Regions from separate parts of the Bacillus sp. AC266 genome, predicted to be linked through region 1. Evidence: a T-box and tRNA genes for the amino acid it is inferred to sense, from the RefSeq annotation. Region 1 holds a T-box; the other holds one or more tRNA genes.
The links. The T-box of region 1 lies ahead of ileS2 (isoleucine--tRNA ligase). A T-box ahead of a tRNA ligase gene usually reads a tRNA of that ligase, here a tRNA-Ile.

Region 1 (15,850 bases):
TCGCATTGGTAAAGCGTACAATTAAAGATAAATTTGGTGTTGATATGCATACAGAAGTAGAAATAATTGGAAGATAACGGTTGTTCGTTCCGCTCATTATCATTTATGTTATAATAAGAAGATAAGAACGGCATGAGGAACATGCCGTTCTTTATGTTACATAGGGGGATCGTACATGAAAAATAGTAAAGTGATTAAACTACAAGATCGTGTACCAAAATTAAAGAATCAAAATAAAAAAAATAAGAAACCTGTTAATCATCGGTTAATTTTATACATATCGATTTTATTTTTATTAGTACTCTTTTTAATTTATTTTCGGTCTCCGCTTAGTAATATAAAAAAGATAAGTGTCTTTGGAAATCATTATATGACAGATGAACAAGTTATGAAGGAATCAGGTGTGACATATGATACGAGTTATTTCCGAGTAACAGCACATAAAGCAGAAGAAAACTTAACGAAACGAAAAGAAATTAAAGAGGTAAATGTAAAAAAACGTTTCCCAAACAAAATTGATGTTCATATCGAAGAATATTTAACAATTGGCTATATAAACAAAGATGGGAAATTACAACCGTTATTAGAAAATGGGAAAACACTCGATGTACTTCCGAACGGAAAGCTTCCAGTTGCAGCACCAATTTTTGAACCATTTAAAGAGGAAAAAATGAAGGAATTAATTGCAGAACTAGAAAAATTAACGCCAACTATTTTAAGGTCTATTTCTGAAATCCGTTATACACCAACGAACGCAAATGAAGATCATCTTACTTTATATATGAATGAAGGATATGAAGTGAGCACCACTATTCAAAATTTCGCAAAGCGAATGGAAGCTTATCCACTTATTTTAAAAACAATTGAACCTGGTAAGAAGGTTTTAATTGACTTAGAAGTGGGTGCATATACGAAGGAACTAGGTGCTGAAGAAAAGAAAGAATAGAATGATAGTTTTTACTGCGTTATTACGTATGAAATGAAACAAACGTTCTTTTATATGGATGCTAATTTGCAAGAATGCTTAATTTGATGAAAAAAATGTAAATTTTCTTAGATTCATACTAGGATTGGTACAAGTTTCACTTTTCTACAAGTACATCTTAGTGTAGACTTATACTTGGCGGTAATCTTTACACTTGAAATATAATTATTTCAAGATAGAGCAGTTATTCACAGGTTACTGCGATATTCTTAAATGAATGTTAAATAAAAATAAGAAAAATATAGGGTTAAAAAAGGGAAACGTACAAAGACGTTGAATATTTTTCTTATAAATAGTAAAGTTGCGATTGTTGTTCCATATATTGAGTTGTATGGTATAAATAAAGAAGGAGGTGCCAAAGAATGAACAGCAATGAAATATATGTTAGTCTTGACATCGGTACATCCAATGTTAAAGTCATCATTGGTGAAATGGTTAATGATAGCTTAAACATTATTGGTGTTGGAAACGTAAAATCAAATGGTTTGAAAAAGGGATCGATAGTTGATATAGATGAAACTGTTCGATCAATTAAAAAAGCAATTGAACAAGCTGAGCGCATGGTGGGTATCCACATTGAGCAAGTTGTAGTAGGTGTCAATGCAAACCAGGTACAGTTGCTCCCGTGTCACGGAGTAGTCGCTGTTTCAAATGAAGATCGTGAAATCGGGAATGAAGATGTCTTACGCGTTCTAGATGCAGCGCAAGTTGTGTCAATTGCTCCTGAACGTGAATTTATTGATGTGGTACCTCGACAGTTCATTGTAGACGGTCTTGACGAGATTAACGATCCACGCGGGATGATCGGTGTAAGATTAGAAATGGAAGGTACACTTATTACAGGCTCGAGAACTTTACTACATAACCTACTTCGTTGTGTAGAAAAAGCAGGTCTTGAAATTGTTGATATTTGTCTGCAACCTTTAGCGGCAGCGACAGTTGCGTTATCTTCGGATGAAAGAAATAGAGGGGTAGCCCTTGTTGATATGGGCGGAGGATCTACAACCTTATCTATTTTTAAAGATGGAGAGTTGCAAGCAACGAGCGTATTGCCATTAGGTGGAGATCATATAACGAAGGATATAGCGATTGGGCTGAAAACTTCAACAGAAAATGCAGATCAAATTAAGCTGAAATATGGACATGCTTTTTATGATACAGCATCTGAAGAAGAGATGTTTACGGTTCCTATTATGGGAAGCGATCAAACAGAACAATATTCTCAGTTGGAATTATCGGATATAATAGAGGCTCGTGTAGAGGAAATTTTAATGTTTGTTCAAGATGAAGTGCATAAGTTAGGAGTAAAGCAAGCTGCTTCTGGATATGTACTAACTGGTGGGATAGCTTCTATGCCAGGTGTTCTTGATCTTGCATACGATATTTTACATGAAAATGTTCGTATAGCAACTCCTGATTATATTGGTGTTCGTGAGCCTCAATATACAAGTGGAGTTGGATTAATTAAACATTCTTATCAAAAAGCTAAATTACGTGGGAAAAATGTGCAGGAAAAGCAAGAACATTTTGAACCAGTACCAGCACCAATGCCGGTACAACAGCAACCTGCGAAACAAAAAACTCGTAATCAAAACAATACTAATCAAAATGATGACCGCATGATGTCAAAAGTAAAACGTGCATTCCGTTATTTATGGGATTAAAATTGGACACGAAAAATGAGGTTCTAGGGGGATTTCGACATGTTAGAGTTTGATACTACTCAAGATCAATTAGCGAATATAAAAGTTATCGGTGTCGGCGGTGGCGGAAACAACGCTGTAAACCGTATGATTGAACACGGTGTACAAGGTGTAGACTTTATCGCTGTGAATACTGATGCACAAGCATTAAATCTATCAAAAGCTGAAACGAAAATGCAAATTGGTGGAAAATTAACGCGTGGACTTGGTGCAGGCGCAAACCCTGAAGTAGGGAAAAAAGCTGCAGAAGAAAGTAAAGAACAGATTCAAGAAGCGCTTCGTGGCGCGGATATGGTCTTCGTAACTGCTGGTATGGGCGGCGGAACTGGAACTGGTGCAGCTCCAGTTGTTGCTCAAGTTGCAAAAGAACTAGGCGCGTTAACAGTTGGTGTTGTAACACGTCCATTTACATTTGAAGGGCGTAAACGTGCAACTCAAGCTGCATCTGGTATTGCGTCATTTAAAGAAAATGTAGATACACTTATCGTAATTCCAAATGATCGCTTATTAGAGATTGTTGATAAAAATACGCCAATGTTAGAAGCGTTCCGTGAAGCAGATAACGTATTACGTCAAGGTGTTCAAGGTATTTCTGATTTAATTGCTACACCAGGTCTAATTAACTTAGACTTTGCAGACGTCAAAACAATTATGTCTAATAGAGGTTCTGCTTTAATGGGTATCGGTTCTGGTAATGGTGAAAATCGTGCTGCTGAAGCTGCGAAAAAAGCGATTTCTAGTCCATTACTAGAAACATCTATTGATGGAGCTCAAGGTGTTATTATGAACATTACGGGCGGCGCAAACTTAAGTTTATATGAAGTACAAGAAGCAGCAGACATTGTAGCTTCAGCTTCGGATCCAGAAGTAAATATGATCTTCGGTTCTGTTATTAATGAAGGATTAAAAGATGATATCGTTGTCACTGTAATTGCAACTGGTTTTGATGATAGTGCTTCGACACAACCACCAAAACCAATTATCCGTCCGACTGCGAATCACACACAACAGCAACAACAACCAGTAGCTCAACCTTCAAAACAACGTGAAGTTAAGCGTGAAATGAAACGTGAAGAGCCGGTTGTGCATGATCGTCATACAGATTCAGATGACATCGATATTCCAGCATTCTTACGTAACCGTCGTAGACGATAAAAGAAAAGGAGCTTTCATGCTCCTTTTTTTTGTTGTCTAAATGGAAAAGATCTGCTAAGCAGATCTTTTTTTACTATTTTGCATATGGAGAGCCCAGTCCTATTTTTAAGCCATAAGCTGTGATAAATTGAAACTTTAATTAGTCGGGGGTGTTCATCCAAAAATGATTGTTAGCCCGACTCCCACTTAACTTCTGTCCTTTTTTATAGCTGAATTTTGAGGCAAGGTCTTACTGCCCGCAAATAGCAAGATAAACTTTGTATATATATAATTCAATTATTATGTATACAAGTAAAAAATTTATATTATTCTATGAAAAATACACTTTTATTTTTTACCGACAGATTATGTCTAGAAATCACAAAATAACAAAAAAATCCCTCCACCAATTGACACACTTTCCTGTTGGATATGCATTATACTAGTCTCAACTTAAAAAAAGAGGTGAATTGTTTGGTTGTTTACGCCGACATTGTCTGGTTGTTAAACGCCTGCATTGATTTTCTTTTACTTTTATTAACAGCCACCGTGTTAAAAAAGAGAATCAAAAGATGGAGGCTTGTGTTAGGGGCATTTATAGGTTCAACTATTGTTATTTTCGCCTTTACGCCTTTTGCTTCTATGATGACACATCCAATTATGAAACTATTGTACTCGTTACTTATTGTGTATACAGCATTTGGGTTTTCGACATTTAGAAATTATACACAAACTGTTTTTACTTTCTATTTTGTAACCTTTATGGTTGGTGGAGGATTAATTGGAACGCATTACTTTTTGCAAACGAACGAAATGGTAAATGGATTAGTTCAATCTAAATCAGTTTCTTACGGTGATCCAATTAGTTGGGTATTTGTTATTTTTGGTTTTCCAGTAATTTATTATTTTTCTAAAAAGCGTATAGAAAGCGTAGAGGTCACAAAGATACACTATGATCAAATCGTGAAAGTGGAAATTCAATTAGCTGGAGAGGAACTAGAATTAGCAGGTCTAATTGATAGTGGGAACCAACTTTATGACCCGTTAACGAAAACACCCGTTATGATTATGCATATTTCATCATTAGAACATTTTTTGCCAGCTTGGTTAACAGAACAAATTTATTCCAAAACAGAAATTCCTCAAATACCAGAAAATGATTCTGGATGGGCGACGAAACTACGTTTAATTCCTTTCCGAGCAGTAGGAGTAGAGAATCAATTTTTATGGGCAATTAAGCCAGATTGTGTGCGAGTTTATCATGAAGGTAGTTCGGTTGTTGTAAACAAAGTACTGATTGGATTAAATACACAACAATTATCTACTAATGGTGAGTATCAATGCATTGTACATCCGAAAATGTTGATTTCGCAAAAGATGGTAATTGCTTAATTATGAGAGGCGGGATAATATGGTGAAATTTAAATTTTATTTGGTATACCTTTGGTATAAAGTATTGCTGAAATTAGGAATTAAGACCGATGAAATTTATTATATTGGTGGAAGTGAAGCGTTGCCACCGCCGTTAACGAAAGAAGAAGAGGCAGTTCTTTTGAATAAATTACCAAATGGAGATCAAGCTGCGAGGTCGATGCTTATTGAACGTAACCTAAGGCTTGTTGTATATATAGCAAGAAAATTTGAAAATACAGGGATTAATATTGAGGATTTGATTAGTATAGGAACAATTGGTCTTATTAAGGCAGTGAATACATTTAATCCAGAAAAGAAAATTAAATTAGCAACATATGCATCTCGTTGTATAGAAAATGAAATTTTAATGCATTTGCGTCGAAATAATAAAAATCGTTCGGAAGTTTCTTTTGATGAACCGCTTAACATTGATTGGGACGGAAATGAACTGTTACTATCAGATGTTTTAGGTACAGATGATGACATTATTACAAAAGATTTAGAAGCTACTGTAGATCGTCATCTTTTAATGAAAGCATTGCATCAATTAAATGACCGTGAAAAACAAATTATGGAGCTTCGGTTTGGACTCGCTGGTGGTGAAGAGAAGACACAAAAAGATGTGGCTGATATGCTTGGAATTTCACAGTCTTATATTTCTCGTTTGGAAAAAAGAATTATAAAAAGATTACGAAAAGAATTTAATAAAATGGTGTGAAGAATAAGACCAGTCGGTATCTAGACTGGTCTTATTCTTTTTTTGTGCATTAGGAAATATGATATTTGTGAAAAATGATGGAAAAACCGTATGCATAAAATCCCCTTCAAAGGAAATACTTTACACTGTACAGCAACTCCCGATAGGAGGGAACACTTTGACGAGAAACAAAGTAGAAATTTGCGGTGTTGATACAGCTAAACTTCCAGTACTAAAAAATGAAGAGATGCGTAAATTATTTCGTGAAATGCAAAGTGGAGAGATAAGCGCCAGAGAGAAATTAGTGAATGGAAACTTACGTCTTGTACTGAGCGTCATCCAAAGATTTAATAACAGAGGAGAATATGTTGATGATTTATTTCAAGTTGGTTGCATTGGACTTATGAAATCCATTGATAACTTTGATTTAGGCCAAAATGTAAAGTTTTCAACGTATGCTGTGCCGATGATTATTGGAGAAATACGTAGATATTTGCGTGATAACAATCCAATTCGTGTATCTCGCTCATTACGAGATATTGCGTATAAAGCGTTGCAAGTAAGAGAAAAATTGATTGCTGAAAATTCAAAAGAACCAACAGCAATGGATATTGCGAAAGTTCTTGAAGTGACACATGAAGAGATTGTTTTTGCACTAGATGCGATTCAAGATCCGGTTTCATTATTTGAACCGATTTATAACGATGGAGGAGATCCTATCTTTGTTATGGATCAATTAAAGGATGAAAAACAAAAGGACGAGCAGTGGGTTGAAGAACTGGCGTTGAAAGAAGGAATGAAGCGTTTAAATGATCGTGAAAAAATGATTATTCGAAAACGTTTCTTTCAAGGAAAGACACAGATGGAAGTTGCCGAAGAAATTGGGATTTCTCAAGCTCAAGTATCACGTTTGGAGAAGTCTGCTATTAAGCAAATGAATAAGACGATTCAAGGATAAGGTCCTCACCAGTTATGGTGAGGTCTTTTTTATATATAATATTTTGCGCTCATAGTAGATTGGGTAGGTTCATATAATGAAAATAAAATGGATGTTCTATTAGTAGCGGTTATATACTGTTTATCCGCTTCGAAATTAGGCTGAAGTAAAAAGTTAGATGGAAGCGGGACTGCCCGTAAAAGTCCGATTGGCATGGGTTAATAATCAGTAGGGATGGGGATAATCCCACTGATTAAGGTTTCACTTTATTTGAGAGCGTACTTACGATTCATGATATAAGGGAGAGGATGAATATGATACGGATTTCGGAGTTTCAAATGAAGGATGTTGTAAATGTTTCAGATGGAAAGAGGCTTGGGAATATTGGAGATATTGATATTGATATAGACACAGGAAAGATTAGGGCGGTTATTATTTCTAAGCAGGCACGAATGCTTGGACTCTTTGGGAAGGAAGTAGAATTTGTGATTCCTTGGGAGCAAATTATGAAAATTGGAGAAGATGTCATACTTGTAAAAGTAGATCATGTTAATTCTGTAACAGAATCAATACAAACACCGACAATTTCATAAAGAATATTACAAATTCCTCTTTTTTTTCTGTTGTCATTATGAAAAAATAAAAGTATGGTAAAATAGACAGGAAGTACCATACTTTTTTCTGTTATTTTAATTAAAAGGAGTCGCTTTATGAGAGAACCATTTAAATATGCGGACGGTATACTGTATTTACAAGCGTGGAAAGAACTTGGAAACATTACTGTTGGATTTACGACAAAAGATGGTGGAGTAAGTACAGGCTCCTTTCATGCGATGAATTTAGGATTACATGTGAATGATATCGTGGAGAATGTTCATGAAAACAGACGCATTTTAGCTAATAAGTTACAAAAACCATTAGAAAAATGGATTTGCTCTGAACAAGTTCATGACCATCATGTTGAGAAAGTAGGACTGCAAGAAAAAGGGAAAGGCGTTTATTCATATGAAGACGGTATTCCAAAAACGGATGGCATTTATACGACTAACAAAGATGTTCTCTTAACATCTTGTTACGCTGATTGTGTTCCGCTCTATTTTTATGCACCATCACATGATATGATAGGACTTGCGCATGCTGGGTGGAAAGGGACTGTAACAGAGATTGCGAAAGAAATGATTCAAAAGTGGAATGCAGAAGGTGTTTCAAGTGATGAAATTCATGTCGCAATTGGTCCTGCAATCGGATCATGTTGTTATGTTGTTGATGATCGTGTATTAACAGCAGCACAGCAAGTAGTAAACGGATCTGTTCCTCATAAAGTAATTTCTGATGGTCAGTATGCAATTAATTTAAAAGAAGTTAATCGTATATTATGTGTACAAGCAGGCATAAAAGAAGAACATATTGTAATGTCATCTCTTTGTACAAGCTGTGAAGAACAATTATTTTTCTCTCATCGTCGTGATCAAGGTAAGACGGGGAGAATGTTGAGTTTCATAGGTTTTAAGGAGGAGTGAAGTAAGTGACAGTGCAAGGGAATTTAGCAGATGTAAACGAAGTAATTAAAGAATCTTGTGTACGAGCTGGACGTTCGATGAAAGATATTAAGCTCGTTGCAGTTACAAAAACTGTAGGGATTGAAAAAACAAGCGAAGTAATTGAAACAGGAATTATTGATTTAGGTGAAAATAGAAATGAAGGTTTCTTACAAAAATACGAGCATTTCGGTTCAAAAGTGAATTGGCATTTTATTGGATCATTGCAAACGAGAAAAGTAAAAGAAATCATTAATGAGATTGATTATTTACATTCATTAGATCGTCTTTCGCTTGCAAAAGAAATTCAAAAACGTGCTGATAAGAAAGTTAAATGCTTCATTCAAGTGAAAACATCATCTGAAGAATCAAAGCAAGGATTGGCGATAGAAGAAACAATTTCTTTTATTCAAAGTTTGCAAGAATTGGATAAGATTGAAGTGGTAGGATTAATGACAATGGCTCCGTTTACAGGAGAAGAGGAAGAGATTCGTCGCTGCTTTAAGGAATTGCGCATGCTACAAACAGAGGTGCAGGAGCTAGAATTATTACATGCACCATGTAAAGAATTATCAATGGGAATGTCAAATGATTACACGATTGCAATTGAGGAAGGCGCTACATATATTCGTTTGGGAACGGTTTTAGTAGGAAAAGCGTAGGAGGAAGGAGAAAGTTATTATGAGTTGGTCAAAAGTAAAATACTTCTTTTTTGACACACCGGAAGAAAAAGAAGCAGCTCAATATAGTTATGAAAAGGAGCAAACAGACATGACAAAGCAACAAGATCCCCCAGAACAACAAGATGTTCCGTTTGCGAAAGTGCAACCGAAGCAAAATGTAGTGAGTATTGAAACAGCGAAGCAATCTTCAAAAGTTGTTTTACTAGAACCACGTACATATTCGGAAGCGCAAGGCATTTCGGATCACTTAAAAGGTAGACGAGCTGTTGTAATTAATTTGCAAAGAATGTCTACAGATCAAGCTGTACGTATCGTTGACTTTTTAAGTGGTACTGTATACGCTATAGGCGGGGATATTCAAAAAATAGGCCCGAAAACATTTATGTGTACACCTGAAAATGTTGATATCGTTGGTGCGATTTCAGAGTTATTCGGTGAAGAAGAAGAGACAAATATAAAGAGGTGGTAATACGCCATGACAACAGTTTTAACAGTGTTACTTACTGCTATCGAGATTTACTCGTGGGCACTAATTATTTACATTCTCCTATCATGGTTTCCTGGCGCAAAGGAATCAGCTTTTGGAGATTTTCTTGCGCGTATTTGCGAACCGTATTTAGAGCCGTTTAGGAGGTTTATTCCACCATTTGGTATGATTGATATTTCTCCACTTGTTGCTATTGTTGCCTTGAAACTTGCTAGAGGTGGTTTAGTGAGTTTATTCAACTATTTTTTATAGTGTGAGGTTAAATACATGAGCATCTATGAGCATTTTAGACCTGATGAAGAGGTCTTTGTGGATAAAGTATTAGAGTGGAAACAGGCTGCTGAGTACCATCAAGTCAAGTTAACAGATTTTCTTGATCCAAGACAGCAACAAATTGTTTCTATGGTAATAGGGCAAGGAGATGTAGCTGTACGGTTTGATGGTGCGATGCCTGAAGCCGAACGGAAAAGAGCACTAATTTATCCAGATTATCTAGAATTAAATGAAGAGGAATTTCAAGTAGAAGTATTAGAAATTGACTATCCTTCCAAGTTTTTTACGCTAGAACATAGGCAAATATTAGGTGCATTCATGTCGCTTGGTTTAACAAGGGAAAAATGTGGTGATATTTTGCTTCAAGAAGACCGTGCCCAAATTGCAGTTGCCAAAGAAGTTGTATCGTATATTGAAATGAACTTACAATCAATAGGGAAAATGAAAGTCACACTCTCTCCTATACAAGTAGAGAAAATTTTGCGTGTAGGTGAAAAATGGGGAGAAAAATCTGGGACTGTTTCGTCACTTCGTCTAGATGTTTTATTAGCTGAAATGCTACATATATCTAGGCAGAAGGTACAGCCTCTTATAAAAGGTGGCTTAGTAAAAGTCAATTGGAAAACAGTAGAGCAAACTTCGTATGAATGTTTTCCAGGGGATGTTTTCTCGGTTAGAGGGTATGGACGAAGTAAATTATTTTCTGTAGAAGGTAAAACGAAGCGCGACAAATGGAGAGTTTTGTATGGTATACTAAAATGATTGGTTTTTTAGAAGGAAATTCTCTTATTTTGTCGAAGAAAAGATATAATTGAAAGAGGAAATTTAGATAACTACTTGGAGGTGGCGTTGTGCCGTTAACACCATTAGATATTCATAACAAAGAATTTGGTCGCGGGTTTCGTGGCTACGATGAAGATCAAGTAAATGAGTTTCTTGATCAAATCATCAAAGATTATGAATTAGTCATTCGTGAGAAAAAAGCTTTAGAAGAAAAGGTTGCACAATTAGAAGGAAAGTTAGATCATTTTTCTAATATTGAAGATACGCTGAACAAATCTATCATTGTCGCACAAGAAGCTGCTGAAGAAGTGAAGCGTAATGCACAAAAAGAAGCAAAATTAATTGTACGTGAAGCAGAAAAAAATGCAGATCGTATCATTAATGAAGCGTTAGTGAAATCAAGAAAAGTTGCTTTTGATATTGAAGAGTTGAAGAAACAAGCGAAAGTATTCCGAACTCGTTTCCGTATGTTATTAGAAACACAACTTGAAATGTTAAACAACGATGATTGGGATAAACTAATTGAATTAGAAGACGAAGTGGACGAACTGTTGAAAAAAGAAGAAACAGTGTAAGCTTGACGTTTTTCTCATTATTACATATAATTTTAAACAGCATATTTATTAAGAAAAACGAAGATAGGGATAAGTACCTTTTTCATACCTTATATAGCGAACTGAGGATGGTGTAAGCTCAGGATAAGGAGATAATGGGAATATCACCCTGGAGTTCCGCGCTGAACAAATTTAGTAAGCGTAGGCGTATATTCGCGTTAAGAATATAAAGAGGACCTTATGCATTTGTATATGGTCTACTAGGGTGGTACCGCGGGAGACTTTCTCGTCCCTTTTTGGGGATGAGAGGTCTCTTTTTTATTCCCTTTTTTAAGGTCTGTCGTTTATATATTTAAGGAGGAATTGAGCATGGAGTACAAAAATACATTACTAATGCCAAAAACAGAATTCCCGATGCGTGGGAATTTACCGAAACGTGAGCCTGCAATGCAAGAAAAATGGGCTGAAATGAATATTTATGAAAAGGTACAAGAACATACGAAAGGCCGTCCTTTATTTGTACTACATGATGGACCTCCATATGCAAATGGTGACATTCATATGGGACACGCACTAAATAAAGTGTTAAAAGACTTTATTGTTCGTTTTAAATCAATGACTGGATACTGTGCACCATATGTACCAGGTTGGGATACACACGGTTTACCAATTGAGCAAGCTTTAACAAATAAAGGTGTAAAGCGTAAAGAAATGACAGTTGCTGAGTTCCGTAAGTTATGTGCAGAGTATGCATATGAGCAAGTAGAACGTCAACGTGAACAATTTAAGCGTTTAGGTGTACGTGCAGATTGGGATAATCCATATATTACTTTAGAGCCAGCTTATGAAGCACAACAAATTAAAGTGTTTGGTGACATGGCGAAAAAAGGTTATATCTATAAAGGACAAAAACCAGTTTACTGGTCTCCAACAAGTGAATCAGCTTTAGCAGAAGCTGAAATTGAATATCAAGATAAAAAATCAGCATCTATTTACGTAGCATTCCCTGTAAAAGATGGAAAGAACGTATTAGAAGGTGATGAGAAATACATTATTTGGACAACAACGCCTTGGACGTTACCTGCAAACTTAGGTATTTCTGTTCACCCAGAACTTGAATATGCTATTGTGAAAGTAAATGATGAGAAATATATCATCGCTTCTGAACTATTTGAGACAGTTGCAAAAACGTTAGAGTGGGAAAATGCTGAAGTTGTGAAAACGGTAAAAGGTAGCGAACTTGAGTATACAGTTGCAAAACATCCATTCTACGATCGTGACTCATTAGTTATGCTAGGAGAGCACGTAACAACAGATGCAGGTACAGGTTGTGTTCATACAGCACCAGGACACGGGGAAGATGACTTCGTTGTTGGTAAAAAGTATGGCTTAGAAGTACTTTGCCCAGTTGATGATAAAGGTGTATTAACAAATGAAGCACCTGGATTTGAAGGCTTATTCTATGATAAAGCTAACAAGCCAATTACGGAAAAATTAGAAGAAGTAGGCGCGTTACTGAAACTAGCATTCATTACGCATTCATACCCACATGATTGGAGAACGAAAAAACCAATTATTTTCCGTGCGACAGCGCAGTGGTTTGCATCTATTGAAGCGTTCCGTAAAGAATTATTAGAAGCTGTTGCGGAAACAAAATGGGTACCAGCATGGGGAGAAACTCGTCTTCATAATATGGTTCGTGACCGTGGTGACTGGTGTATTTCTCGTCAGCGTGCATGGGGTGTGCCAATTCCTGTATTCTATGCAGAAAATGGTGATCCAATTATTACAGATGAAACAATTAATCATGTAGCAGATTTATTCCGTGAGCACGGTTCTAACGTATGGTTCGAGCGTGAAGCGAAAGATTTATTACCAGAAGGATTTACACATACAGGTAGCCCAAATGGTGAATTCCGTAAAGAAACAGACATCATGGATGTATGGTTCGATTCAGGTTCTTCTCACCAAGCGGTATTAGAAGAGCGCGAAGACTTACAACGTCCAGCTGATTTATATTTAGAAGGATCTGACCAGTATCGTGGTTGGTTTAACTCTTCATTATCAACAGCAGTTGCTGTAACTGGTAAAGCTCCGTATAAAGGCGTACTAAGCCATGGTTTCGTACTAGATGGTGACGGACGTAAAATGAGTAAGTCGATTGGAAACATCGTCGTACCGAAGAAAATTATGGATCAATTAGGCGGAGACATTTTACGCTTATGGGTATCTTCTGTTGACTATCAATCTGATGTACGTATTTCAGATGATATTTTAAAACAAGTAGCAGAAGTGTATCGTAAAATCCGTAACACATTCCGTTTCTTATTAGGAAACTTAGATGATTTTAATCCAAGTGAAAATACAGTAGCGGTAGCTGAACTTCGTGAAGTAGATCGTTACATGTTAGTGAAGTTAAATGACTTAATTACAAAAGTAAAAGATGCATATGAAACATATGACTTTGCTGCTGTATATCATGCAATTCACAACTTCTGTACAATTGATCTAAGTTCATTCTACTTAGACTTTGCAAAAGACATTTTATACATTGAAGGTGCAGATCACGCGGATCGTCGTGCAATTCAAACTGTATTATATGATGTTCTTGTTGCATTAACGAAACTTGTAACGCCAATCTTACCTCATACAGCTGATGAAGTATGGCCATATGTTCCTGGTGCAGAAGAAGAAAGCGTACAGTTAACTAATATGCCAGAAGCTACAGAAGTAGAGGGTTCAGAAGCGTTAAGAGCAAAATGGGATGCATTTATGACATTACGTGATGACGTTTTAAAAGCGTTAGAAGTAGCTCGTAATGAGAAAGTAATTGGTAAGTCATTAAATGCGAGCATTACGCTATATCCGACTGCAGAAATGAAGGCTATGTTAGAGTCTATTAGCGAAGACTTAAAGCAATTATTCATCGTCTCTGAGTATAAACTTGGTGGTACAATTGAAGAAGCACCAACAGATGCACCAAAGTATGAGCATACAGCTGTAGTTGTAGCACAGGCGACAGGTGAGACGTGTGAACGTTGTTGGGTTGTTTCAGAAACAATTGGTAAAGATGCAGAACATGAAACATTATGTGAGCGTTGTGCAACGGTTGTTAAAGAAAATTATGTAAAATAATGAAAAAAAGCTGACTGCTCATAATAGCAGTCAGTTTTTTGTTGATGATATATCAAAATAACTTTCACTCTCTTTCCTATGAAGGAAAAATGTGTGTGAGGTAAGCGTGGAAATTTCGGACACACTAATTGTACATTGCAGCTGGGAGGAATGTACACGTGAATGAAATTTATATGGAAATAAAAGAAGAATTACAATTGATGAGAAAAGAGTTGCAAGATAGATTGGCGAAAGAAGTAATGCACACATACTATATGGAATTTGGGCAAGAACTTGGATACGAAATAAAGGAAGAGACAAAGAAAAAATTGCTATTACATGATATAAAAGAGGATTTAAAAGATGTAGAACGTGCATTGTTTAAAATGGAAATAGATATGTACGGTATTTGTGAAGAAACTGGAAGAGCGATTTCTACAAAACAAATGAAAACAATGCCGACTGCTCGTACTATTCATGAATTTTTCTATGAAAAGGTAAATGTATGAAATACGCACAACGATATTATGTTACCTTTTTTTAATTTATTTTATTCTTCTACAAAGGTTCATTGTGAAAAGGTAGCAGCTATGCTAAAATTTTGAGGTACACTGTCTTTGTGGGGGAAATGAAAATGATATATTATGTAATAGCGTTATTTGTCATTGCCATCGATCAAATATCGAAGTGGCTAATTGTAAAGAACATGGAATTGGGTACGAGCATTCCGATTATCGATAATGTATTATACATAACATCTCATCGAAATAGAGGAGCTGCCTGGGGTATTTTAGAAAATAAAATGTGGTTTTTCTACATTATTACAGTCATTTTCGTAGCATTTATCGTATTTTATATGAAAAAATATGCGAAAACGGACAAGCTTCTAGGTATTTCATTAGGTCTAATTTTAGGCGGAGCAATTGGCAATTTTATTGATCGTGTATTTAGACAAGAAGTAGTGGATTTCATTCACGTGTATATTTTCTCGTACAACTATCCGGTATTCAATATAGCTGACTCAGCATTATGTATTGGAGTTGTATTAATTATTATTCAAACAGTATTAGAAGGAAAGAAAGCGAAGGAGTAATTGAATGAGTGAAGTAGTACAAGTAACAGTTGCAGAAGAACAAAAAAGCGAGCGAATTGATAAATTCGTTGCAGAAATAAACAGTGAATGGTCACGTTCACAAGTGCAGCAATGGATTAAAGATGCTGTTGTGACAGTAAATGGGAAATCAGTTAAAGGGAATTATAAAGTAAAAGGAAATGATGAAATTACAGTAACAATTCCCGAGCCAGAAGAGTTAGATATTCAACCGGAAGATATGAATTTAGAAGTTTATTATGAAGATGCCGATGTACTAGTTGTAAATAAGCCGCGTGGCATGGTAGTACATCCAGCACCAGGGCATACGAAGGGTACGCTTGTAAACGGACTTATGCATCATTGTACAGACCTATCAGGTATTAACGGTGTAATGCGTCCTGGTATAGTACACCGTATTGATAAGGATACATCTGGATTATTAATGGTTGCTAAAAA
Region 2 (15,850 bases), 360 kb from region 1:
TCTTGGAGATGCGGATGCAGGTCATATCGGTAATTATAGCCACTGTACGTTCGGTAGCGAAGGGGTAGGTACGTTTATCCCTCAAGAAGGTACAAATCCTTATATCGGAGAAACTGGGCAGTTAGAACGTGTGGAAGAGATACGTGTCGAAACGATTGTTCCAGCTTCATTACAAAGAAAAGTTATTAAAGCGATGTTGGCAGCCCATCCATATGAAGAAGTGGCATATGATGTATATCCGCTTGATAATAAAGGTGAAACATTAGGTCTTGGTAAAATAGGGTATTTACAAGAAGAAATGACGCTTGAGCAGTTTGCTTTACATGTGAAACAATCATTACATGTAAAGGGTGCAAGAGTTGTTGGAAAGTTAGATGATAAGGTGCGTAAAGTAGCTGTACTTGGTGGTGACGGTAATAAATATATAAACCAAGCGAAATTTAAGGGAGCAGATGTATATGTAACAGGTGATATGTATTATCATGTTGCTCACGATGCGATGATGATTGGTTTAAATATAGTTGATCCAGGACATAACGTTGAAAAAGTAATGAAGCAAGGTGTACAAAAACAATTGCAAGAAAAAGTAGATGTGAAGAAATTCAATGTACACATTCACGCTTCGCAGTTACATACAGATCCATTCACATTTGTATAAGAAAAATAAAAACCGTTGCTCATGTAGGCAACGGTTTTTATTATTGTTCTTTTTTCACTTTTACACGAGGTAGTATCTTTTGAAGTGGTACTTTTCGAATTCTGTCCCATGTAGCTGGATTCATTGGGTCATATTGATCTAAGAAAGCAATAACTTCTTTTGTAATTGGCGTTGGAGTAGAAGCACCTGCTGTAACAGCTACGTTTTCTACACCTTGTAGCCATTCTAATTGGATTTCACTTACGTCTGCAACGCGGTATGCTGTCGTACCAGCTATTTCTTGTGATACTTGTGCTAAACGGTTTGAGTTGTTACTTTTCGGATCACCGACAACAATTGTTAAATCTGCAACATCAGCTTGTTTAGCGACAGCTTCTTGGCGAACTTGAGTTGCTAAACAAATTTCCTTGTGGAATTCTGCTGTTGGGAATTTTTTCTGAATGTCCTCCATTAAATGTTGAACATCCCATTGACTCATTGTTGTTTGATTCGTAACTAAAATTTTATCCGTTGGAATTTCTAGTGTTTTTAAATCATCAGCTTTTTCGATAAGATGAACGATATCAGGTGCGATACCAACTGCGCCTTCTGGTTCTGGATGATTTTTTTTGCCGATATAAATGACATGGTATCCTTCAGCTTTCTTTGCTTCGATAAGGTCATGTGTTTTTGTAACATCTGGACAAGTTGCATCAATTGTCGTTAAACCTTTTTCTTTTGCACGTTGTTTAACTTCTGGAGAAACACCGTGTGCAGTGAAAATAACAGTACCAGAATCGATTTTATCTAAAATTTCTAATCGACTTGGACCGTCTAATGTAATGATGCCATCCTCTTCGAAAGCATCTGTGACATGCTTATTGTGAACAATCATACCTAAAATATAAATGGGTCTCGGTAATGATTTATCTAATGCGGCGTTACGTGCAATAACCATTGCGTCAACAACACCGTAGCAATAACCACGAGGGGAAATTTTAACAATCTTCATGTGAGTAATCCTCTCCTTCTAAACAAGGGATACTTTTGTGCATAGTCCATTACATTATAAAGGAGGAGTGGATAGAAAACAAAGGATTGTTACACATATAGTTTTGGTTTTGTTGCTGATTGTTGAACGGGTTCTTTCGGAACCTCTTTTTCTATTACCGGTTCAAGCACTATTTTTTTTCGTTTCCTTTTTGGAGGTGGAGGAGGTGGAGTTGCTACCTCAACCTGTTCTGTTGCATCTTCAGTTTGATTTTCTTCCGTACTTTTTCCAGAGGTGAGGATTTTAACAATGCTTGGTAGACTACGCATAATGGGACCGTACTGTTCGACAACAGGACCGACAGATTGCACGACTTGAGATACTTTTTCGATATTATTTATCATATTAGTTGGGTTCGAAATTAAATTTGAAAAAAAACTACCGATGCCGCTGCTAGATGCCGCTGCAGTTGTAGCTGACGCAGCACCACGTGTATCATTTGATTCATACATTTGAGGTGGTATCATCTGCTCTGGATATTGCTGCATGTATGGCTGATATTGTTGTGTATATTGTTGTTGTTGATATTGGGGCGGCGGTTGTTGGTGCATCATCGGTGGCCCTTCCATTTGTCGATAAGGAGGGACCATTTGCATGAAAGGTTCGGTTGGATCGTGTTTTTTAAAGAGTTTAGCAAGGAAACCTTTCTTTTTTTGAGCCATCGGTGGTAGTTGTGGAATCGGATATGGTGTGTAAGATTGTTGTCCTCGATTCGGATACATTTGTCTTATAGGGGATTTCGGAAACATGTGGGAAATCCTCCTTTCTTCAGTTAGGTATATACACATACAATATGCAATGGAAGGAAAGAAGGTTAGTTTTTGAGATAAAAACCTAAACTAAAGATGGATTTTACTTGTAGATTTCGATATAATGTAGACTTGACTGATTTGTGCGCAGTAGAAATTTTAGAAAGAAGGTGTAACTTATGACACTACAAACTTTTACACAGTATGATTTTAAACCATTTTTAATAGATGCAGTTCGTGAACTACGCTTTACAGAGCCAACAGGAATTCAAAAGAAAATTTTCCCGGTCGTGAAAAAAGGTGTGAGTATAATTGGACAATCCCAAACTGGTTCTGGGAAAACACATGCATACTTACTTCCTACATTAAACAGAATTGATGCAAGTCGTGAAGAGGTACAACTTGTTATTACAGCGCCTACTCGTGAGTTAGCACAACAAATTTACGAAGAAATTGTGAAACTAACAAAGTTCTGTGCAGAAGATCAAATGATTACAGCACGCTGTTTAATTGGTGGAACTGATAAACAACGATCAATTGAAAAGTTGAGAAAACAACCTCATATTGTAGTTGGAACGCCAGGACGTATTAAAGATTTAGTAGAAGAAAAGGCGCTATTTGTTTATAAAGCGGATACTATTATTGTCGATGAAGCGGACTTAATGCTTGATATGGGATTCATTCAAGATGTAGATAAAATTGCGGCACGTATGCCTAAAAATCTGCAAATGTTAGTTTTCTCTGCAACAATTCCTCAAAAATTAAAACCATTTTTGAAGAAATATATGGAGAATCCAGAACATATTCATATTAATCCGAAGCAAGTTGCAGCAGGAAATATTGATCATTACCTTGTGCCTTCAAGACACCGTAATAAAACTGAATTAGTGAAAAATATGCTACTTCAATTTAAACCATATTTAGCAATTGTCTTTACAAACACAAAGAAGAAGGCTGACGAAGTAGCCGATGGATTAGCAGAACGTGGATTAAAAGTAGGGCGTATACACGGTGATTTATCACCACGTGATCGTAGAAAAATGATGAAACAAGTTCGTGATTTAGAGTTCCAATACATTGTCGCAACAGATTTGGCGGCACGCGGTATTGATATTGAAGGAATTAGCCATGTTATTAACTATGAACTTCCACCAGATTTAGATTTCTTCGTTCACCGTGTTGGAAGAACTGCACGTGCGGGTCATTCAGGTATTGCAGTGACGATTTATGATCCAGCAAATGAAGAAGCGTTAGATAGTTTGGAAAAACAACGTCATATCGAGTTTAAACATGTAGATTTACGCGGAGATGAATGGGCGGATTTAGGTGACCGTCGTCGTCGTAAGAGCCGTAAAAAACCAAGTGATGGACTAGATGTTATGGCAACAAAAGTTGTTAAAAAGCCGAAAAAAGTAAAACCAAACTATAAACGAAAACTTGCAACAGAACGTGACAAAGTGAAGAAAAAATATAGCAATAAAAAAAGATAAGGGATTTCCCTTATTTTTTTTTTTTTTTTTATCTCACTGCTTGAGAAAAAGTCGATTAATGTAGACTAATAATTAGTGCGGGGTAGAAAAAACGTTGACTAAAGTTTCGCTTTATTGGGTTAATTTAAGTATAGAGTTCAGATTGTTTGAATAGTCTGTTTTATTTATGTAGTGCCTTTTGTGTGAACAAACAATTCGCTACATATTTCTACAAATTATGCTATCATTATATCTATTGTATATTGAAGAGGTGATTGTATGTTAAAGATTGGATCTCATGTTTCTATGAGTGGTAAGAAAATGTTATTAGCAGCAAGTGAAGAGGCTGTTTCATACGGTGCAACGACGTTTATGATTTATACAGGTGCACCGCAAAATACACGAAGAAAACCAATTGAAGAATTGAACATAGAAGCAGGAAGAAAACATATGGAACTAAACGGTATTGAAGAAATTATCGTACATGCGCCATACATTATTAATCTTGGGAATACGACGAAGCCAGAAACATTCCAATTAGGTGTAGACTTCCTTCGCATGGAAATTGAAAGAACATCGGCATTAGGTGTAGCGAAACAAATCGTTCTTCACCCAGGTGCGCACGTTGGTGCAGGAGCGGATGCTGGTATTCAACAAATTATTAAAGGGCTTAATGAAGTATTAACGCCAGAGCAGACGGTTAACATTGCGTTAGAAACGATGGCAGGAAAGGGAACGGAATGCGGTCGTAGCTTTGAAGAAATTGCGAAAATTATTGATGGTGTGAAATATAATGAAAAACTATCTGTATGTTTTGATACGTGTCATACGCATGATGCAGGTTATGACCTTGTAAATGATTTTGACGGTGTGTTAAACGAATTTGATAAAATTGTTGGGATAAATCGTTTACAAGTACTTCATATTAACGATAGCAAAAATGTACGCGGAGCTGGAAAAGACCGTCATGAAAATATTGGTTTTGGTCATATTGGCTATAAGGCATTGCATCACATTGTGCATCACCCACAACTTACGCACGTACCAAAAATTCTTGAAACGCCGTATGTAGGTGAAGATAAAAAAGATAAGAAGCCACCATATAAATTAGAAATCGAAATGCTGAAAAATGGTACTTTTGATGAAGGGATTCTTGAAAAAATTAAAGCGCAATAAGGAGGGGATTTTCCCCTCCTTATTTTAATAGCTGCTGAAATAAAATATTTACTTGTTGGGCAGTGGCAGGAGTAGTTACTTTAGCGATTTGTTTTAACAAATCTAGTCGCTCGGTATTATCGTAAATGTTAATGTTTTTCCCTTTCATAAGTAAAACGATTTTATCAGCTTGTGCAGTTGTGATTGGAACTTCGTATTCTTTACTATATTTCAATAGTTCTTTTGTAGAAATATGATTTAATTTTTTGTTCACAATTTGTTTAATGAGGTTCATCGTGTTGTCCTCCTTCACACGTTCTTCTATCGAAATATATGTACGCATAGCTTGTACATATTCGTATCGAGGTGCATTTTTTCAATGGGGAAAAGAAGCTTATGTTATAATATAAGAACAAAACTATAGATAAAGAGTATAAGGAGGACTTATGGAAAAAAAGCAACATCGAAAAGAAAGTGTTATTCATCTTGTATATCGTTTAGTTATGATTGTCTTTGGGGCAGCGTGTGCGGCGGTAGCGATTGAACTGTTTTTAATGCCAAATAAAATTATTGATGGTGGAATTATTGGTATTTCTCTTATATTAGATTATCTTACTCCTAATATTTGGTGGTTAAGCTTTTCTACTTTAGTTGTTATCCTCAACATTCCTTTTATGTACTCCGGGTATAAGCAAATTGGAAAAACATTCATGTTATCTTCAGCATTTGGAATTGTAGCTTTAGCATTTATTGAATCAACGTTGCATGCTATTCCGCCATTTACAACAGAGCCGATTTTAGCAACAGTTTTCGGCGGTCTTATTTTAGGAATTGGTGTAGGACTTGTTATTCGTCATGGTGGATCGTTAGACGGGACCGAGATTATGGGGATTCTATTAACGAAGAAATTACCGTTTTCTGTTGGTGAATTCGTAATGTTTGTGAACTTATTCATTTTTGCATGGGCAGCATTTGTTTTTGGTGTTGAACAAGCGATGTATTCTGTTATGACGTACTATATCGCATTCAAAACAATTGATACGGTAATTCAAGGATTAGACGAAACGAAAGCAGTTTTAATAGTATCGGATCAATATGAGGAAGTATCAAATGCGATTTTACACCGCCTTGGTCGTGGAACAACAAAACTTGTTGCTAAAGGTGGCTATACAGATAAAGAAAAAGAAGTTATTTATGCAGTTGTAACACGTCTGGAAGTGACGAAGTTAAAATCAATTGTGCATGAAATTGATGAAAACGCATTTGTTACGATTATGAATACACAAGAGACAAATGGTGGTAAGTTTAAATCAGCAATTCACTAAAAAGTTAATTGTAATATCTTTTGAAAGCAGAGAATTCTTCTCTGCTTTTTGTTATAATAATAAGGTTTCTTGAAATAAAGAATATATTTTAGGCAGATTGGTTTACAACTATAATAAGCTGTACTATAATTCAAATAGAGATAAATCGGAATCATTCTGAATTAAAATAGGTGAGATGCTATGAATAATATATTGGAAATAGAAGGATTAACGTTTCGGTATGAAGATCGCAACGTGTTAGAAGATATTAATTTGCAAGTTCCGAAGGGAGCTTTTTTAGGTTTAGTTGGACCGAATGGTTCAGGGAAATCGACTTTACTTAAATGCTTATTGGGTGTTTTAAAACCAAAGCAAGGAAGTATTAGATTGTTTGGCATTGATAGTAAGAAATTTAAAGAGTGGAATAAAGTTGGTTATGTATCCCAAAAGGCAAGTAGCTTTAACTCAGGTTTCCCGGCAACTGTTTTCGAGGTTGTTTCAATGGGGCTCGTTTCGAAAAAAGGGCTTTTTCGCTTTTTTACGAAAGACGATAATGCGAAAGTAGAAAAAGCGATTGCTGATGTAGGTATGAGCGAGTTTCGAGGTCGCAACATTGGAGAACTTTCTGGTGGACAACAACAGCGTGTATTTATTGCTCGTGCACTTGTAAGTGATCCGGAATTGCTTATTTTGGACGAGCCTACTGTTGGGATTGATGTGAAAAATGTGGCAAGTTTTTATGAGATACTAGAGGATTTAAACAAAAGATTGGGAATTACGTTAATTCTTGTTACGCACGATATGGGTGCTGTAACAGAGAAGGTGACGCATGTTGCATGTTTGAATCAGCATTTACATTTCCATGGGAATGTAGAGAAATTCCGAGAGTTAGAAGATGCAGAAATGTCGATTTTATATGGACATCATGTTCATCGCTTAGAACATGAACATGGGCATCACGGGAGGATATAATGATACAGGATTTTTTACAATATGATTTTTTACGTAATTCCTTATACGCTGGTATTTTAATAGGGCTTGTCGCACCACTTATCGGCGTGTTCGTTGTAATTCGCCGCATGTCGCTTATTGCGGATGCATTAAGTCATGTGACGTTATCAGGAATTGCAGCAAGTTTATTACTTGAAAAGACAATCTTTACCGGTGGGTTTTTAAACCCTTTATATATGGGGATGTTTTTTTCAATCGGTGGAGCATTGCTAATTGAAAAATTACGTACTGTATATAAACATTATCAAGAGTTAGCAATCCCGATTATACTTTCAGCAGGGATGGGGATTGGAGTTATCTTCATCTCACTTGCTAATGGATTCAATACGGATTTATTTAGTTATTTATTTGGTAGTGTAAGTGCTGTAACAAGTGCGGATTTAATTATTATTGGTATAGTAGCAATTGTTGTTATTGCGACGATTGTTTTATTATACAAAGAGTTGTTTTTACTATCATTTGATGAGGAATACGCTGTATCAACCGGTTTAAGTGCAAAGTGGATTCACTTTATCTTCATTATATTAGTTGCTCTTGTAATTGCGGTATCAATGCGTGTTGTAGGTGTTCTTCTCGTATCATCTTTAATGACGTTACCAGTTGCAGCAAGTATTCGTACTGCAAAAGGATTTAAACAAACAATTTTCTTTTCCATTTTATTTGGTGAAATTGCAGTAATTGGTGGAATGTTTGCTTCGTATCAACTTGATTTAGCTCCAGGTGGTACAATTGTTATGATAGCGGTTCTTATTTTAATTGGTGCAATTTTATGGAAAAAGAAAAAAACTGCATAAAGTAGGGATAGGTATGAATCTAACAGAAGCTTTACGCCTAATGAAGGAAAAGGGATACAAACATACAGGGAAAAGGGAAGAGATGCTGAGATTATTCGCAGCTCATAATCGTTATTTAACTGCGAAAGATGTTTTAGAGCATATGAAGGGTGATTATCCAGGACTTAGTTTTGATACGATTTATCGTAACTTAACGGTTTTTGCTGAAGTCGGTGTTTTAGAGCAAACGGAATTAAATGGTGAAAAGCATTTCCGTTTTACATGCTCCATTATGGAACATCATCATCATTTCATTTGTTTAGATTGTGGTGGTACGAAAGAGATTAATTCCTGCCCGATGGATTTTATGAATAAAGATTTTAAAGGTTATGAGGTAACGGGGCATAAGTTTGAAATATATGGTCGTTGCCCAAAATGTGCAAAATGAGAGGGCTCGTCAGTTATATAACTGACGAGTTTTTAATTTGAATGTAAAAAAAGGTTGCTCACAAAAATTGTGGCAACCTTCTTTTTATTGTTCTTGTTTTTCTTTTTCTTTTTCTCGTTCAGCAGCCATTTCAGCAGCGATTACATCAATTTCTTTTTTCAGTTCTTCTACCATTGTTTCTTCTGGTACTTTACGAACGACTTGCCCTTTACGGAATAATAAACCTTCTCCGCGTGCACCGGCAATACCGATGTCAGCTTCACGAGCTTCACCAGGACCGTTTACGGCACAGCCGAGTACTGCAACCTTAATTGGAACTTTAAGTGTGGAGATGTATTCTTCGACTTCATTAGCAATGCTAATTAGGTCGATTTCAATACGACCACAAGTTGGACAAGAAATAAGTGTTGCGGCATTAGATGCAAGACCGAATGATTTTAATAGTTCACGTGCAACTTTTACTTCTTCAACTGGATCAGCGCTTAAAGAGATACGAAGTGTATTTCCGATGCCTTTACTTAAAATTGCTCCAAGACCGGCGGCGCTTTTTACAGTCCCAGCAAACAATGTTCCTGATTCTGTAATACCTAAATGTAATGGATAATCAAAAGCGCGAGCAGCTTTTTCGTATGCTTCAATTGCTAAGTTAACATCAGAGGCTTTCATTGATACGATAATATCGTGGAAATCTAAGTCCTCTAAAATTTTAATATGGTGCAGTGCGCTCTCGACCATACCATCAGCAGTTGGATATCCATACTTTTCTAAAATATGACGTTCTAATGAGCCGGCATTTACACCGATACGGATTGGAATGCCACGCTCTTTCGCTGCATTTACAACAGCTTCTACTTTATGGCGACGTCCAATGTTACCTGGATTGATACGTACTTTATCAATGCCGCCTTCGATTGCTTTTAAAGCAAGGCGGTAATCAAAATGAATATCAGCAACAAGTGGAATGTTGATTTGTTTTTTAATATCAGCAATAGCATTTGCTGCGCGTTCGTCTGGAACAGCAACACGAACAACTTGACAGCCAGCTTCTTCTAAACGTTTAATTTCAGCAACTGTAGCCTCAACATCATGCGTTTTTGTTGTCGTCATACTTTGTATAATTAATTCATTGTTACCGCCAATTGTTAAATTACCGACTTTAACTGGACGTGTTTTTGTGCGTTGAGTCATTTCATTCACGAATTGATCGCTCTCCTTATAAAAGAAGTTTCTTATTTTAGTCCCTTACATCAATGATAGTATGTGTGAGAAAGGGCTATAGAAACCAAAGTACTCGGTTTCACTTTTACTATTGTATCAGCGCCTTTATGTAATTGACAAGGATTAAGTGATTGCTTATTGATATAAGGGGAATTTATAAGACTTTCCAACTTGGATTTTTGTAGCAGATGTATTTTTATTTAATTGCTTAAAATCATCAATTACTTTTTCAATAGAAGGAATTTTTTTCTTATTAATCGCTTCTGTAATAGAAAGAACGGTATCGCCAGTTTTTACTTCGATTGCTTTATAAGCTGTATCCGTTTCTTTTTCTTTTTCTGTTTCTTTCTCTTTATTTTGTTTTGTATCTGTATTTTCTTTTTTTATCGTTTGGGCAGCAGATGTTTTTTTGTATGAACTTAACATCGGTAAAGTACCGATTTTTATGTCGTAATAAAATATATAACCGAGGACAAGCACGAATAAGAGTACACCTAATCTCTTCATATCCTTCACTCCTTTGCTAGGAATATATGCTTGTCCAAAAAAAAAATGCCTATTTAGGCATTTTTTTATAGTTCTTGTTTTTCTTTCGGCTTTGGAACTTCTTTAATTGTTAAGTATAGAACGATTAAAACAACTGCAATGTAAATGAATGTTGCGCCAGGTACGTTTATTTTGAATAAATCCATAATCATAAAGAAGATTGTTGGAATTGTGTAGCTGTAAGCAGTTAATGTCCAAACTTGTTTATAAGATAATTTGCGTTGACCGCTCATCGCAGAACCGATGAAGGCAAGCAATGTAACTCCTACAAAGGTAATAAATAATTGGAACAAGTACAGTAAGAACCCAATAACGAATAATAAGATTGGATAAATACTGTCAAATAACGAAATGAAATCTTGTAAATCTTTTTTCTCAAGAGATGCGCCTAATAAGTCATTATAGGAGTATGTTTGTGTTTGACCATTCCCCATGGAGACTACTTTATCTTTTAAAACAAATAAACCTGTTTTATTTTGATATTTTTCTAAGTCTGTTGAATTTGGATCAAATACGAAAAGGGCATTTCCATCTTCTTTTTCGATAGGTTGATCAATATCAGCTGTTAGCTCGCCATTTTCAATTTTAAAATCAGGTAAATCTTTTTCGATTACTTTATTTACCATGTTAACACCATCTTGAATAACGCTACCGTACAAGAAAGTTCTTGGAATAGTAGTGATTAGGCAAAGAAGCATAATATACAAAATGGTTTTACCGATTTTTTGAAAACGGAAAAGCGCCATATCTTTAGGCGAATATACGCTTTTTGCTAGCTGTGTAAAAATGGACATAGATTCACTTCCTTTATGTATGTATAAAATCATTGTAACGTACGAATCTAGAGAAGCTCAAGATATATTATATTTACATATAGTAGAGAAGACTAAATTCCTTCTTATTAATTTACTTCTTTTAGTAGAGAAAAATACAATTGACACTTTTCTTTCGTATATGGTAAATTTATCTTACATTTTTCAAACGATATATCCGATTGGAATTTAGTTGTTTTTAATGGTACATACATAATCGTGGACCCTTAGCTCAGTTGGTTAGAGCAGACGGCTCATAACCGTCCGGTCGTAGGTTCGAGTCCTACAGGGTCCATATCCATTTCATATGTTTATTATGTCAGCAGGAAGCTTCCTTGTAGAAGGAAGCTTTTTTTCGGAATATATGAGCATTTTAATTGAAAAGAAGTGGGAATTTTGCTACTTTAATGATAGCAAGACAAAGCGATTTATTTGTTTGCACCCTATGGCAATTAGGGTAGAATGAAGTTGTAGGTCACATATGTAGTGACAATACATAAACCGGGAGGAATATAACAATGGCAAAACACGAATTACCAAATTTACCTTATGCGTATGATGCTTTAGAACCTCACTTTGATAAAGAAACAATGAATATCCATCATACAAAACATCACAACACGTATATTACAAACTTAAACGCTGCTTTAGAAGGTCATGCAGAATTAGCTGACAAAAGCGTTGAAGAATTAGTTGCAAACTTAAACGAAGTACCTGAAGCAATCCGTACAGCAGTACGTAACAATGGTGGCGGACATGCTAACCATACATTCTTCTGGACAATCCTATCTCCAAACGGCGGGGGACAACCAGTAGGCGAACTTGCAACTGCGATTGAAGCGAAATTCGGTAGCTTCGATGCATTCAAAGCAGAATTCGCAAAAGCTGGCGCAACTCGCTTCGGTTCTGGTTGGGCTTGGTTAGTAGTAAATAATGGTGAGTTAGAAGTAACAAGCACTCCAAACCAAGATTCTCCTCTAACTGAAGGTAAGACTCCAGTTATCGGTTTAGATGTTTGGGAACATGCTTACTACTTAAATTACCAAAACCGTCGTCCTGACTACATCGGTGCATTCTGGAACGTTGTAGATTGGAACGTTGCTGAAAAACTTTACCAAGAAGCAAAATAATTAAAGCTAATACAGCTAGAAAAAAGCTAGGGGGTTTTCTCCTAGCTTTTTTCTATGTTCTCCTTTTACATAATTGAGCTTGTCTTTGGAAGACTAGAACATGAAGTAAAGGAGAGTTGTGTATGAAGTGGAAACATGTAATCGGTGATGTTGAAGTGAATCGGGATTTAGTATTATTGCTCGTTATAGGAGGTTTATACACGCTCGCAATTTCTTTATCGAATACGTTTGTAAACATTTATTTATGGAAGCAAACACAAAATTATGTGAATCTGGGCTTGTATAATTTGGCCAGCGTTGTATTGCAGCCTCTAACATTTCTTGTGGGCGGGAAATTAGCGAAACGTATTGATCGCTCGATTTTATTGAGAATCGGTGTAGGCACGTTAGCTGTTTTTTTTATCGTCGTTTTAGTAGCGGGAAAAAGTGCATCTCACTATATTTTGTTAATGGGAGCCCTTTTAGGAGTTGGTTATGGTTTTTATTGGCTCGCTTTTAACTTGTTGACATTTGAGATTACAGAACCAGAAACAAGAGATTTTTTTAACGGTTTTCTAGGACTTCTTACATCGTTCTCTGGAATGATTGGACCGATAGCAGCAGGATATACAATTTCACGTATGGAAAAATGGAGTGGTTATACTGTCGTTTTCTTCCTCTCGTTAATGCTATTTGCGGTTGCAGTTGTTCTAAGCTTTTTTTTATCGAAGAGGGAATGTGAAGGAAGCTATGAAATTGTGCAAGTATTGAAAGAGCGGCAAGTTGATGAAAACTGGGGAAGAATTACGCGCGCTCATTTCTTCCAAGGTTTGAGAGAGGGAACGTTTATTTTCGTTATTTCGGTATATGTCTATTTAGCATCTGGTAGCGAGTTAGCACTAGGGAAATATAGTTTAGTGAATTCTGCAGTATCATTTGTATGCTATTATTTAGTTGCTCGTATGTTAAAGAAAGAATGGCGAAAAAAAGCAATTTTACTTGGTGGCATTATTTTATATGCGGTCGTATTTTTAGTTATTTTTAATGTTACATATACGAAATTACTTATTTATGCAGCATGTATTGCAGTTGCATATCCGATTTTACTCGTTCCGTACGGCTCAATGACATACGATGTAATTGGTAGAGCAAAACAGGCGAGAGAATGGCGTGTAGAATATATAGTGGTCAGGGAATTATGGTTAAATGCCGGAAGAATCTGTTCCATTTTAAGTTTTTTATGTGCTGTCATATTTTTTCCGCCTGAAAAAAGTTTACCTTTCTTACTATGTATTTTAGGAGCTGGACATTTCCTTATTTATTTTGCAGTTAAAAATGTCAAATATGATGAGGGGAATGTGAACAAAACCAGTGTTGTAGCGCAAGGAAGCACGCAGAATCAAACTGAACCAGAAGGTTAACTTATCGCGTGTTTTATGCTAGAATAGAAAAAGATGTAAGACAGCAGTGAGGGCACCTGTATGAAGGTGTCCCTTTCACATTACATAGCTGTTGGTAGAGGGGGTTTGTATGAGCAAGAAGCAGAAACAACAAAAGAAAAAGACCCACGTTCCTTTTCGGTTAAACGTGTTGTTTTTTTGCGTGTTTTTAATGTTCTCCGCGGTTATTGTAAGGCTTGGATACGTACAAATTGTTCGTGGTGAGGAATATAAAAATGAAGTTGAGAAAAAAGAAAACTCAACGATAAGTAATCCTGTACCACGCGGGAAAATATTTGATCGTAATGGAGAAGCGGTCGTAGATAATGAGCCTATTCGTACAATTACATTTACAAAAATGAAGGGATCAACTGCAGCAGACCGCTTAGAGACGGCGAAAAAGTTAGCAGATTTAATTGAAGTCCCAACAGATAAGTTAACAGATCGCGATAAGAAAGATTATTGGCTTGCTTTACATAAAGAAGAAGCAGAAGCAAAAATCACAAAAAAAGATCGTGAAGAGTTTAAAGCGAATAAAATTGACGATAAAGAACTAGATGAACGTCAACGAAATCGTGTAACAGAAGAAGAGATTAATCAACTGTCAGCAAAAGATTTAGAAATATTGGCGATCAAAAGTAAGATGGAAAGCGGATATGCAATGACGCCGCAAATCGTTAAAAAAAATGCAACACCGGAAGAATACGCGATTATTAGTGAAAATTTAGCGAAATTACCAGGTGTAGATACAAATGTTGACTGGGAGCGAAAATATAAGTATGACGATATGTTCCGAAGTGTACTTGGTGGTGTAACTTCTTCTGATGAAGGGTTACCGAGAGAAAGATTAGATCACTATCTTGTTCGTGATTATAATCGTAACGATCGCGTAGGAAAAAGTTACCTTGAGCAACAGTACGAAGATAGTTTACACGGCACAAAAGCTGAAGTTAGAAATGTTACAGATAAAGAGGGTAATATTTTAGAAACTATTAATGTGTCACAAGGACAACGAGGTAACGATCTAAATTTAACGATCGATATGAAATTACAAAAGCGCGTAGAAGAAATTCTTACAAAAAACTTAATGAGATTTAAAGGGAGCGAACCTCTTTTAGACCGTGCATTCGTTGTAATGATGAACCCGAAAAATGGTGAAGTTTTATCTATGGCGGGGAAACAATTAGTGAATAAAGACGGGGAAACGAAAGTAGATGATTTTGCATTAGGAACGATGACAAGTTCTTATCCGATGGGTTCAACTGTAAAAGGTGCGACAGTACTTACGGGATATCAAACTGGTGCGATTCAACCTGGAGCTGTACAGTATGATGAACCGATTAAATTAAAAGGGACACCTACGAAGTCATCTTGGAAAACGATGGGGTATATTAATGACCTGACAGCGTTAAAAATGTCTTCTAACGTTTATATGTTTAAAACAGCGATGAATATCGCTGGGGTTCCATATGTACGAGGCGGTACGTTAGATATTCCGAAAAGTGCGTTCGATACTATGCGTTACTATTTTGGTCAGTTTGGACTTGGTGTGAAAACAGGAATTGATTTGCCAAATGAAACTGCTGGTCAAATAGGTAAAGGAAATCAACCAGGTTTCTTATTAGATTTATCAATCGGGCAGTATGATACGTATACACCGCTTCAATTAGCGCAATATATTTCGACGATTGCAAATGGTGGATATCGTATGCAACCCCAAGTTGTAAAGGAAATTCGTCAGCCATCGGCGAAGCCAGAGGAAGTTGGAAAAGTTGTTCAATCCATGGAACCGAAAGTATTAAATCGTGTTGATATGCCTGAATCACAAATTAAACGTGTTCAAGAAGGATTTAGACAAGTGTTTAACGATACAGGTGGTACAGCTACAAAATACTTTGCAGGTGCACCGTATAAAGCCGCTGGGAAAACAGGTACAGCTCAAACTGTATATGGCGGAGATAAAGAGATTGGTAGAAATGCAAAAGGTGAGCGTGTTGAAACATATAACTTAACATTAGTAGGTTATGCCCCGCTTGAAGATCCAGAAGTAGCATTTTCTGTTGTTGTGCCATGGGTACACGATGATAAAACAGGGATTAATGGATATATCAGTCGTGAAATAATGGACG

Region 2: it encodes a tRNA-Ile, which carries the amino acid that the T-box ahead of ileS2 (isoleucine--tRNA ligase) is inferred to sense. The anticodon was not compared.

Annotation. Positions count from the first base shown of each region.
Region 1 is NZ_CEEDEC010000002.1:890,628-906,477, forward strand. Features, by position in the region: gene murB (UDP-N-acetylmuramate dehydrogenase) at 1-77, shown strand, start outside; gene divIB (cell division protein DivIB) at 176-946, shown strand; gene ftsA (cell division protein FtsA) at 1,348-2,649, shown strand; gene ftsZ (cell division protein FtsZ) at 2,689-3,843, shown strand; gene spoIIGA (sigma-E processing peptidase SpoIIGA) at 4,297-5,214, shown strand; gene sigE (RNA polymerase sporulation sigma factor SigE) at 5,234-5,953, shown strand; gene sigG (RNA polymerase sporulation sigma factor SigG) at 6,111-6,890, shown strand; gene AC0IXC_RS12330 (YlmC/YmxH family sporulation protein) at 7,184-7,462, shown strand; gene pgeF (peptidoglycan editing factor PgeF) at 7,580-8,389, shown strand; gene AC0IXC_RS12340 (YggS family pyridoxal phosphate-dependent enzyme) at 8,395-9,069, shown strand; gene AC0IXC_RS12345 (cell division protein SepF) at 9,089-9,559, shown strand; gene AC0IXC_RS12350 (YggT family protein) at 9,566-9,829, shown strand; gene AC0IXC_RS12355 (YlmH family RNA-binding protein) at 9,845-10,612, shown strand; gene divIVA (septum site-determining protein DivIVA) at 10,702-11,208, shown strand; T-box leader at 11,260-11,484, shown strand; gene ileS2 (isoleucine--tRNA ligase) at 11,557-14,322, shown strand; gene AC0IXC_RS12370 (TraR/DksA C4-type zinc finger protein) at 14,481-14,810, shown strand; gene lspA (lipoprotein signal peptidase LspA) at 14,936-15,394, shown strand; gene AC0IXC_RS12380 (RluA family pseudouridine synthase) at 15,399-15,850, shown strand, end outside.
Region 2 is NZ_CEEDEC010000002.1:529,799-545,648, forward strand. Features, by position in the region: gene AC0IXC_RS10235 (Nif3-like dinuclear metal center hexameric protein) at 1-658, shown strand, start outside; gene AC0IXC_RS10240 (4-hydroxy-3-methylbut-2-enyl diphosphate reductase) at 699-1,649, opposite strand; gene vrrA (VrrA/YqfQ family protein) at 1,739-2,437, opposite strand; gene AC0IXC_RS10250 (DEAD/DEAH box helicase) at 2,617-3,927, shown strand; gene AC0IXC_RS10255 (deoxyribonuclease IV) at 4,186-5,082, shown strand; gene AC0IXC_RS10260 (DUF2624 domain-containing protein) at 5,102-5,356, opposite strand; gene AC0IXC_RS10265 (YitT family protein) at 5,508-6,386, shown strand; gene AC0IXC_RS10270 (metal ABC transporter ATP-binding protein) at 6,567-7,337, shown strand; gene AC0IXC_RS10275 (metal ABC transporter permease) at 7,337-8,170, shown strand; gene AC0IXC_RS10280 (Fur family transcriptional regulator) at 8,184-8,597, shown strand; gene ispG (flavodoxin-dependent (E)-4-hydroxy-3-methylbut-2-enyl-diphosphate synthase) at 8,682-9,785, opposite strand; gene AC0IXC_RS10290 (hypothetical protein) at 9,951-10,322, opposite strand; gene yqgB (protein YqgB) at 10,388-11,155, opposite strand; tRNA gene AC0IXC_RS10300 (tRNA-Ile) at 11,395-11,468, shown strand; gene sodA (superoxide dismutase [Mn]) at 11,692-12,303, shown strand; gene AC0IXC_RS10310 (MFS transporter) at 12,426-13,703, shown strand; gene AC0IXC_RS10315 (peptidoglycan D,D-transpeptidase FtsI family protein) at 13,813-15,850, shown strand, end outside.